2 regions of the Sedimenticola selenatireducens genome follow, and region 1 is predicted to be linked to the other one. Evidence: predicted binding sites of a transcription regulator. Region 1 holds the regulator's gene; the other holds the start of a gene.
The links. Region 1 encodes FliA, which starts transcription of late flagellar genes. Its sites were predicted from a motif close to GCTAAAGTTNNNNNNNNNNCNGCCGATA; they were not measured.

Region 1 (4,603 bases):
AAGCCACGAAATACCGCGTTTAACAGATCATAATCGTCAGGACGCTGCTCCAGATCCACCAACTGTTCATTCAGCTGCTCAAGTATCTCCCCGGCCTCAACCAGAAAGTCCTGCAGGATCTCGTCATCCATATCAATGGCCATGCTTCGACACCTCTAAAAGCCCAAACTGGATAGCAGGTCGTCCACATCATCCTGTCCACTGACCGTGTCACCCTGGTCAATGCCGGGGATGACCGGCCCCTCCAGTTTTTTTGCATCTTTTTGTTTTTCCGGCAACTTTGAGCCGGATATCCGAACCAGCTGCACCAGCTTGTCTTCCACATCATGCACCAGGGTAATCACCTGCCGGATAATCTGTCCGGTCAGATCCTGAAAATCCTGCGCCATCAGCACTTCGGTCAGATGACCATGCAGCTGTTTCGACCGTTCGGTGGTCAATGCCAGAAAGCCGCCCAGTTCCCTGCTCAATTCCCTGAAGTCATCGACAGAAAGTTCACGATTACAAAACCGCTCCCATTGTTCCGATATGGCGCGTGCCTTCACACCCAGATCATCCGCCAGGGGCAGCCCTGCCTCGACCGCACCTAGCGTGGTATTAGCCGATTTCTCGGTCATGGTAATCACATAAGTGAGTCGCTCACTGGCGTCCGGGATTTCCACCTGGGCCATTTCATTGATGCGCGGGTCAAGCAGGAACTCATTGATCGCTTCATGCAACTCACGGGTCAAGCGCCCAACTTCCAGAAACAGTTTGCTCTCGACACCTTCGGTAAGAAGGGAACTGACATGTGTCGCTTCAGCTTCATTCCCTGCCTCCAGATGCTCTACCAGCTGCTTCGCCAGCATCAGACGTTCATCGTTGTCCATTTATTTCTCCAGACCGATTCGTCATGCTGCCGGTTAGCTGCCTACACGTTCAAAAATCTTGCTGATCTTCTCTTCCAGCGTCACCGCGGTAAATGGCTTGACTACATAGCCATTGACGCCCGCCTGGGCCGCCTCGATGATCTGCTCACGCTTCGATTCGGCAGTGACCATCAACACCGGAAGTTTGACCAGGTTGGGGTCTGCCCGCACCGCTTTCAGCAGATCAATCCCGGTCATGCCCGGCATATTCCAGTCCGTTACCAGGAAATCAAAGTTACCTGACTGCAACATGGGCAAGGCGGTATTACCATCGTCCGCTTCCTGGGTATTGGTGAATCCCAGATCCCGAAGCAGATTCTTAATAATCCGTCGCATTGTGGAAAAATCGTCCACAATGAGAATCTTCATGTTTTTATTCAAGGCAACCTCCAAACTCGATGCCGTTATTCGTTTTCATAGACCGATCAGAGCTCATCTGCATCGGATAACCAATCTGCAAGGCGGGCGCGTAACCGCAGGGTGGCCTGGCTGTGTATCTGGCATACCCTTGATTCGCTAACTCCAAGAACCTGCCCAATCTCTCGCAGGTTCATCTCCTCATCATAATAAAGTGCGATTACCAATCTCTCCCGCTCCGGCAGGCCGGCAATCGCCTCTGCCAGGGCCTTTTTAAAGGCATCCTTCTGCATGCCGTCAAACAGCCCCCCCGCCTGACTGTCACCGCCGTCAATGGGCAATTCACCCACTGCCTGCAGCTCTTCAATACTGAAGATCCGACAGCCCGCCGCATCCTGCAGGATACGATGGTACTGAACCAGGTTCATATCCAGCACTTCCGCCACTTCCACGTCCCGGGCATCACGTCCCTGCTCATTTTCAATAGAGCGCATGGCATCGGCTACCATCCTCGCCTTTCGATGCACGGAACGGGGCGTCCAGTCGCTGCGCCGGATCTCATCCAGCATTGCGCCACGAATACGAATCCCTGCGTAGGTTTCGAAACTGGCTCCCTGGCTGGGGTCATAATTTCTACTCGCCTCAAGCAGCCCGATCATCCCGGCCTGTATCAAATCATCCGCCTGTACGTTGGGCGGCAGGCGATTCATCAGGTGGTAGGCGATACGCTTGACCAGCGGGGCATGCCGGTTAACCAGGGTATCGGCATCCATCTCCTGAATCGCGGTATAACTCGCTAGTCCACTCACCGGCCCATCTCCCCGCCCTGGCTTGTATATTGAATCAGCCGTTCCACGAAGAACTGGAGGTGCCCGCTGGCACCATCCGGTACAGGCCAGTTATCGGCCTTTTGCGCCAGATTCTTGAATATTTTTGCAATATGGCTGCGAGGGTTGGCTTGAACCACAGGTTTTTGCGATTTCACTGCCTTTCTGAGGTTTTCGTCGTATGGAATACTGCCCATGTAGGTAAGCATAACATCCAGGTACTGGTCGGTGACACGGCACATCTTGTTATACAGGTTGCGCCCCTCTTCGGCTGTACGCGTCATATTGGCCAGGATACGAAAGCGATCCAGACCATACTCGCGATTCAACAGTTTGATCATGGCGTAGGCATCGGTAATCGATGCCGGCTCATCACAGACCACCACGATCAGTTCCTGGGCCGCGCGACTGAAACTGACCACCGTATCCGATATACCCGCCGCCGTATCGATAATCAGCACATCCAGATCATTGCCGACATCACTGAAGGCGCGGATCAATCCGGCATGCTCAGCCGCACTCAATTCGGCCATCTGTTGCACACCCGAGGCACCCGGCACCACACGGATGCCCGCAGGCCCCTGCAGCACTACCTCCTCAAGGGAGCGCTCACCACTCAACACATGGGACAGGTCATACTGTGGATGCAGTCCAAGCACCACATCAATGTTGGCCAGTCCGAGGTCGGCATCCAGCAGCATCACTCGACGCCCCATCTCAGCCATGGAGACCGCCAGATTGACCGAGATATTGGTCTTTCCGACGCCTCCTTTACCTCCGGTAACGGCAATTACTCGTACGGGTGTAGGTTGAACCATACGTCTTAATCCTGCTGCTTGATCTGTTATTGCATCAGCCATGAGCATTTGCTCTCGCACCTCCAAGCGCCAGTGCCAGGTATTCATCTGAATACTCTCCCCCCCCGGTGCTGCAGGCTACCGCCTTGCTGACCAGGGTGTGTGAACGGGCCAGATGCAGATCCTCCGGCACCTTCTGGCCGTCTGCGACAAACGCCAGGGGTAACTCCTTGTGTATCAATGCCGACAGAGCACCACCAAGCGAACCGGCCTCATCAACCTTGGTGAGTATGCAGGCCTCAGGCCTGGCCGCGCCAAAAGCACTGATCGTCTGTTCCAGCGAGGAGTTGTCGGTTGCGGCGGACAGGGTCAGAAAACTGCGCACGCCCTGCCCGGCCACGTCCAGCATGGAGAGTTGTTCACTGAGTCGAACATCGCGCTGGCTCATACCCGCCGTATCAATCAGGATCAATCGCTTGCCTGTCAGACCGTTCAGAGCAACCGCCAACTCTTCGCGGGTACCCGCCGAGCGCACCGGCACATCCAGGATTCGGGCATAGGTGTTCAACTGCTCCTGGGCACCGATACGGTAGTTGTCGGTGGAGATCAGTGCTATCTGATGGGTGCCGTGACGCAGGGCAAACCGGGCCGCCAGTTTCGCCACCGTGGTGGTCTTGCCGACCCCGGTAGGGCCGATCAGGGCAAACACTCCCCCCTGCTCAAGCAGATCATCCCCGACCGTCTCCATCTTTGTGGCGAGATAATAGAGCGCCTTTCTCCAGGCCTGATCGGCGCTGGTGACATCGGTGACACTCTCCACCAGTTGGCTGCAGATATCGGGACTGATCGATAGTCCCATCAGTTTTCTGAAAAGATCCCGGGTTTCCGGTCTGTGATCACCCATCTCACGCCAGCTCAGGCCGGAGAGTTCATTCTCCATCATGCGGCGTAACGCCTTCATCTCCTGGCGCATCTCTACCAGCACCGGGTCCTGGCTCCACTCCACCTTGGGTATCACCTGCTCCTTCAGCTTTGAAACAGAGGCCACGGTCGAGGCCGGCTCGTCTGCCACAGGAGCTGGCGTCCTCTTCTGGCGGAGCGGTTGCACCGGGCTGAGTGCAGGTTTTGGCTGTGGCGCCGGCGAGGGAGTGAAAGCCGCGGCGTCATAGTCAATGGCCGCCACCAGCTCGATTCCCCCATCGACCTTCTTATTCGACAGAATGACCGCATCGGAGCCCAGTGCCTCACGAACCTGTCGTAATGCCTGTCTGATATCCGGTGCGAAAAAGCGTTTAATCTTCATACCTGACTTTCCCCGCAGCCAGCTTCCCGATCAAACGGCTTGTTTACATCGCCATTCTGAAGTGTCCGATCGTTTAGCAGTGGCTGCCTTATGTTTCTGCACTTGGCCTGCCCACCGTGGCAACCACCTTGATCTTGCGGTTGTCCGGTATCTCGTTATAGGAGAGCACGCTCATGCCTGGTACGCTGTGTTTGACAAAACGCGCCATCCACATACGGATCGGCGCTGCGACCAGGAGGATACTCTCCTGTCCTGCTGTCTCCTGTTGGTTGGCGGTTTCAGCCAGCGCTTTCTGCAGCTGTTCCGCCAGGCCGGGCTCAAACCCGACACCCCCATCGTGGGCAGGCTGAATGGTCTGCTGCAATATCTGTTCCAATCCAGGATCCAATACCACAACAGGAATTTCTTCAA
Region 2 (4,603 bases), on a different contig from region 1:
TCGCCGCCCCCCGCGATGACAATATTTTTAATCGTCTGGACCCTGAGCTTGACCGCTAGCCGGTTATCCAGGCGTGCATGCACGAGTCATCGCCCTGCTTACGCCGATTGCCGTCAAGTTTGTGTAGCCTGACTGACACCGTTCTCCTTCAACGCACCTGGGTCGCCGGCGAAAAAAAGGCGCCTCCCTCTCGGGAAGCGCCCTGTTCGCGGGTCAGTGTGAAACTGGCTAAATCTTGAACTGCCCGACAATCCGCTGCAACTGCCCCGCCAGGCTGTTCAGCCCTTCACTGGCCGATGCGGTCTGCTGCGCTCCATTGGCCGTCTTTTCGCCAATCTGGTTAATCCCCACCACATTCCGGTTTATCTCCTCGGCCACCACGCTCTGCTCTTCCGCCGCGCTGGCGATCTGGGTGTTCATGTCGCTGATCTGATTGATGGCGGAGGTGATGGATTCCAGCACCTCACCGGTTTTGATGGCAAAATCCGTCCCTTTTCTGGCCTGGGAGTTGGTCTCATCCATCGCCTTCACCGCCTCCTTGGAGGCTGTCTGCAGGCGTTCGATCATCTCCTGGATCTCCTGGGTCGACTGCTGGGTGCGGGAGGCCAGGGTGCGGACCTCATCCGCCACCACGGCAAATCCACGCCCCTGCTCGCCGGCCCGCGCCGCCTCGATGGCGGCATTCAGGGCCAGCAGATTGGTCTGCTCGGCAATATTGCGGATCACATCCAGCACCCCGCCGATCTCGACGCTGTCCTGCTCCAGCTTGCCAATCACCGCGGCCGCCTGCTCAACCGTCGCCGACAGGTTATGGATTGTGGTGATGCTCTCATCCACCGTACCCTTGCCCTGTGTCGCCTCGTTTCTTGCCTGCATGGCCGAGTTGGCGGCGGATTCGGCGTTCTTCGCCACTTCCTGTACCGTGGCCGCCATCTGGTTGGTAGCGGTAGCAGCCTGCTCGGTCTGCCCCTGCTGGTTACTGATACCGTCCCGAGTCTCCTCGGAGACCCGGGAGAGTTGCTCGGCCGACACCGACAGGTTCTGCGTCACGCTGTTCAGTTCACCGACCACGCCCTGCATCTTGTCCAGGAAACGATTGAACCATCCGGCCAGTTCACCCAGCTCGTCCTTGCTCCGGGCATCCAGCCGACGGGTCAGGTCACCCTCACCTTCGGCGATATCCCTGACCGCATCCACCGTGTTCTGGATGGGGCGCACGATCAGTCCGGTAAAGACCCATCCGACCAGGGCACCCACGACAAACACCAGCACGGAAATACCGATAGCCACACCGGCAATGGTGCTCTTCAGCGACTCCACGGAACGGAACGCCTCCTCGGTATTCATTTTGGCAACAACCGCCCAATTCAAGCCGGCAACTTTCACCGGCGCATAGGCCGTTAGTACATCCACGCCCCGATAGTCCGGATATACCGCTACGCCGGCCTCACCGGCCAAAGCGGCTTCTGTCGCCGGCGACCGTAGTTGCTGTACACCAACAGCCGAATGCTTGGCCTGCACCCTGGTCAACCGCTCCCCTGACACGCCCGTCTGGCGCAGGCTCTCCAGATAACCGGTCTCATCCTCAATCTGGAAGCGGCTGTCGTTACGCAGTGAATAATCCGCTCCAACAATCAGACTTTCACCCGACTCACCCAGGCCGACTTCGGCCCATTTGCGGTCATGGGTCATGATGCCGGAAAGCCGGTCAACCGAAAGCTGGAAAATCAGTACGCCGAGACGCTTGCCGCGATTGAACACGGGCGAGGCGACAAACGCCGCCTGGTTGTCGTAAGAGGGGGTATAAGCGGAAAAGTCGGTCATGGCGATAAAGCCCGGGTCATCTGCTTCATTGGCCTGCTTGAACACCTGCCCCAGACCGGTCCCGGCAAACGGTCCCTCCAGCAGTGAAGTGGCAAACTCCGCCTTCTTGGCCACGGAATAGATCACTTCTCCGGTCTTTGAATCGACCAGGAAGATATCCGCATAACCAAACCGCTCCTGATAATCCTTCAGTGATTCATGGAATCTTTTGTGCATCACCTCATACAGTGAACCATCATCTGGCGTGATCAACTTGCTCTTTTCGCCCAGGGGATTGGGATTGGCGGCAATGTAGGCATGCTGCAGGGTGATCCCGGTTTCACTCAGCTTTTCCAGCCAGTTGCCGGCATCAAAGGTGCCGCCACCGTTCTGTTTCCGGTACTCATCGGCAAATGCACCGTTGTAGTGGGCCAGCAGCTCCTGACGCATAGCACCCAGCTTGGCCGCACCCGCATCTCCTGCCGCCTCCACGCTTGACTGGTAAAGCCGGTAGGCATTAGGGAGGGAGTTCAGTGCATCGGTAATCATCCGGTTGTCGGACAGCGTTACGATCTGTGCCTGCACCGTGGAGAAATAGTTTTCGATTGCTTTCTGCGTACTGTTTCTGAGCGCAATCATCTGATTCTGCGCCTTGGTTTCCAACGCCTGACGACCATTATCAACGGCCACCCAGCCCAGAACCGCACATACAACCACCACAGGAATGAGCATTAGCAGACTGGCACCAACAGTCAGTTTTGTTTTGATCTTCATAATTAGAAATATCCCAGCCGGCAATCCGGATTGATCATGAGGTATTTGTCAGTATTCGGGAACAAACAGGAATCTGTTATCGACAACGGTCCCGCAGCTTGCCGCCAGAACTTCAGCGGGCACGTAAGGAGGTAGCGACAATTGCAATTGAAACTTAAATCAAATTTCCTGTTCGGGATAAAGATAAGTACATCAATACATGCTTCTGAATATTGACTTCCGGGGAACAATAGATCAGACAAACTGACCGGCGGTATAACCCGATGACCAGGCCCATTGAAAATTGAAACCACCCAGGTGTCCGGTCACATCCATAACCTCACCGATAAAAAACAGGCCCGGCCGGCGTCTGCTCTCCATGGTCTTTGAAGAGAGTTCATCGGTATCCACCCCACCCAGGGTCACCTCGGCCGTTCGATGCCCTTCCGTGCCCGCCGGTTTCAGGGTCCAGCCATTCAACTGCCCGGCGATCTGGCAAAGCACCTGGTCCGGTATTTCCGAAACCGGCCGCTGTGACCACTCTGTCCAGTACAGCATGATCAATTCACTAATTAGTTTCTTGGGCAACTGTTTGGCCAGGAGATTTTTCAATAATCCCCTTGGGTGGGTTTTTTTCAGATTCAACAACCACTCATCCGCCGCCATTTCCGGCAACAGATTTATCGTCACCGGTTCGCCCGCATGCCAGTAGTTGGAGAGTTGCAGCACCACCGGTCCGCTCAACCCCCGATGGGTGAAAAGCAACTGTTCAGAAAAGGCGTGACCGCTGGTGCACATGCTCACCGGCAGCGAAATACCCGCCAGACGCGTAGTCACCTCTTTCATTCGATCGCTGAAGGTAAAGGGCACCAGCCCAGCCTGCTGGGGTAACACATTCAGACCGAACTGCCTGGCGATGGCATAGCCGAATCCGCTCGACCCCATGCTCGGTATGGACAGACCACCAGTCGCCACCACCAGGGAGGCCGAGCCAAAGTCGCCCTGACTTGTGTTCAGCCGATACTCTGCTGCATGGCTGATCTCCAGCACCTCACAACCGGTTCGCAAGGTGACACCCGGCTGATCGCATTCCGCCAACAACATGTCAAGGATCTGCCGGGCCGATTCATTGCAGAACAGCTGCCCATGGTCCCGTTCGTGGTAGGCGATGCGGTAACGCTCGACCAGCGCAATAAAATCCCACTGGGTATAACGCTTGAGGGCCGATTTGCAGAAATGGGGATTTTGCGAGATATAGTTGCCCGCTTCCACATGACGATTAGTAAAGTTACAGCGCCCGCCACCGGACATCAGGATCTTCTTGCCCACCTTACGGCTGTTGTCCAGCAGCAATACAGTGCGGCCGCGCCGCGCCGCCGTTGCCGCACACATGAGGCCGGCGGCGCCGGCGCCGATGATAATCACATCATACTGATTCACTGCTTCATCCCGGATGGTGGTATCACTCAGGGTTTGGACTGGCATCCGCGGGACGCCCTGTCGCCTGGCCCCCATTATCACACAGACCGGCCTGCACCATCGCGCATCGATTTCTCCCAACATTTCGCCGGCAATGAATTACAATAGCCGGCAATTTCGTTTTATTGCGCTCAAGGTGATTCCGTTGTTATCCAGCTTCCCGCTCCACCCCCGCCTGCTCCAGACTCTAGACGCCCTGGGGCTGAGTGAGGCGACCCCCATTCAGCAACAGGCCATACCGGTAGCGCTGGAGCGGCGGGACCTGATCGCCAGCGCCGAGACAGGCAGCGGTAAAACCTTCGCCTTTCTGCTGCCGACCCTGGATCATTTGCTGAACACGACGGCTCCCGGGAGCGGAACCCGGGTGCTGATCCTGGTGCCGACCCGGGAACTGGCCCACCAGATAATCAAACAGGGGCAAAAGCTGACCCGTTCCACCCGGCTGCAGATCGGCCTGATCACCGGAGGGGAATCATTCAAATACCAGCGCGCCCTGTTTCGCAAAAACCCGGAGATTATCGTGGCAACCCCGGGCCGGCTGCTGGAACACCTGGAACAGGGCACGCCC

Region 2: a site for FliA is predicted at 2,710-2,737, ahead of ACHZBF_RS14225 (methyl-accepting chemotaxis protein). Genes of this name have one in related genera too.

Annotation. Positions count from the first base shown of each region.
Region 1 is NZ_CAXXYC010000003.1:245,326-249,928, reverse strand. Features, by position in the region: gene ACHZBF_RS04845 (chemotaxis protein CheA) at 1-143, opposite strand, end outside; gene ACHZBF_RS04840 (protein phosphatase CheZ) at 156-869, opposite strand; gene cheY (chemotaxis response regulator CheY) at 903-1,277, opposite strand; gene ACHZBF_RS04830 (RNA polymerase sigma factor FliA) at 1,334-2,074, opposite strand; gene ACHZBF_RS04825 (MinD/ParA family protein) at 2,071-2,910, opposite strand; gene flhF (flagellar biosynthesis protein FlhF) at 2,945-4,192, opposite strand; gene flhA (flagellar biosynthesis protein FlhA) at 4,281-4,603, opposite strand, start outside.
Region 2 is NZ_CAXXYC010000004.1:670,836-675,438, forward strand. Features, by position in the region: gene ACHZBF_RS14220 (serine/threonine protein kinase) at 1-59, shown strand, start outside; gene ACHZBF_RS14225 (methyl-accepting chemotaxis protein) at 229-2,577, opposite strand; gene ACHZBF_RS14230 (BaiN/RdsA family NAD(P)/FAD-dependent oxidoreductase) at 2,812-4,041, opposite strand; gene ACHZBF_RS14235 (DEAD/DEAH box helicase) at 4,130-4,603, shown strand, end outside.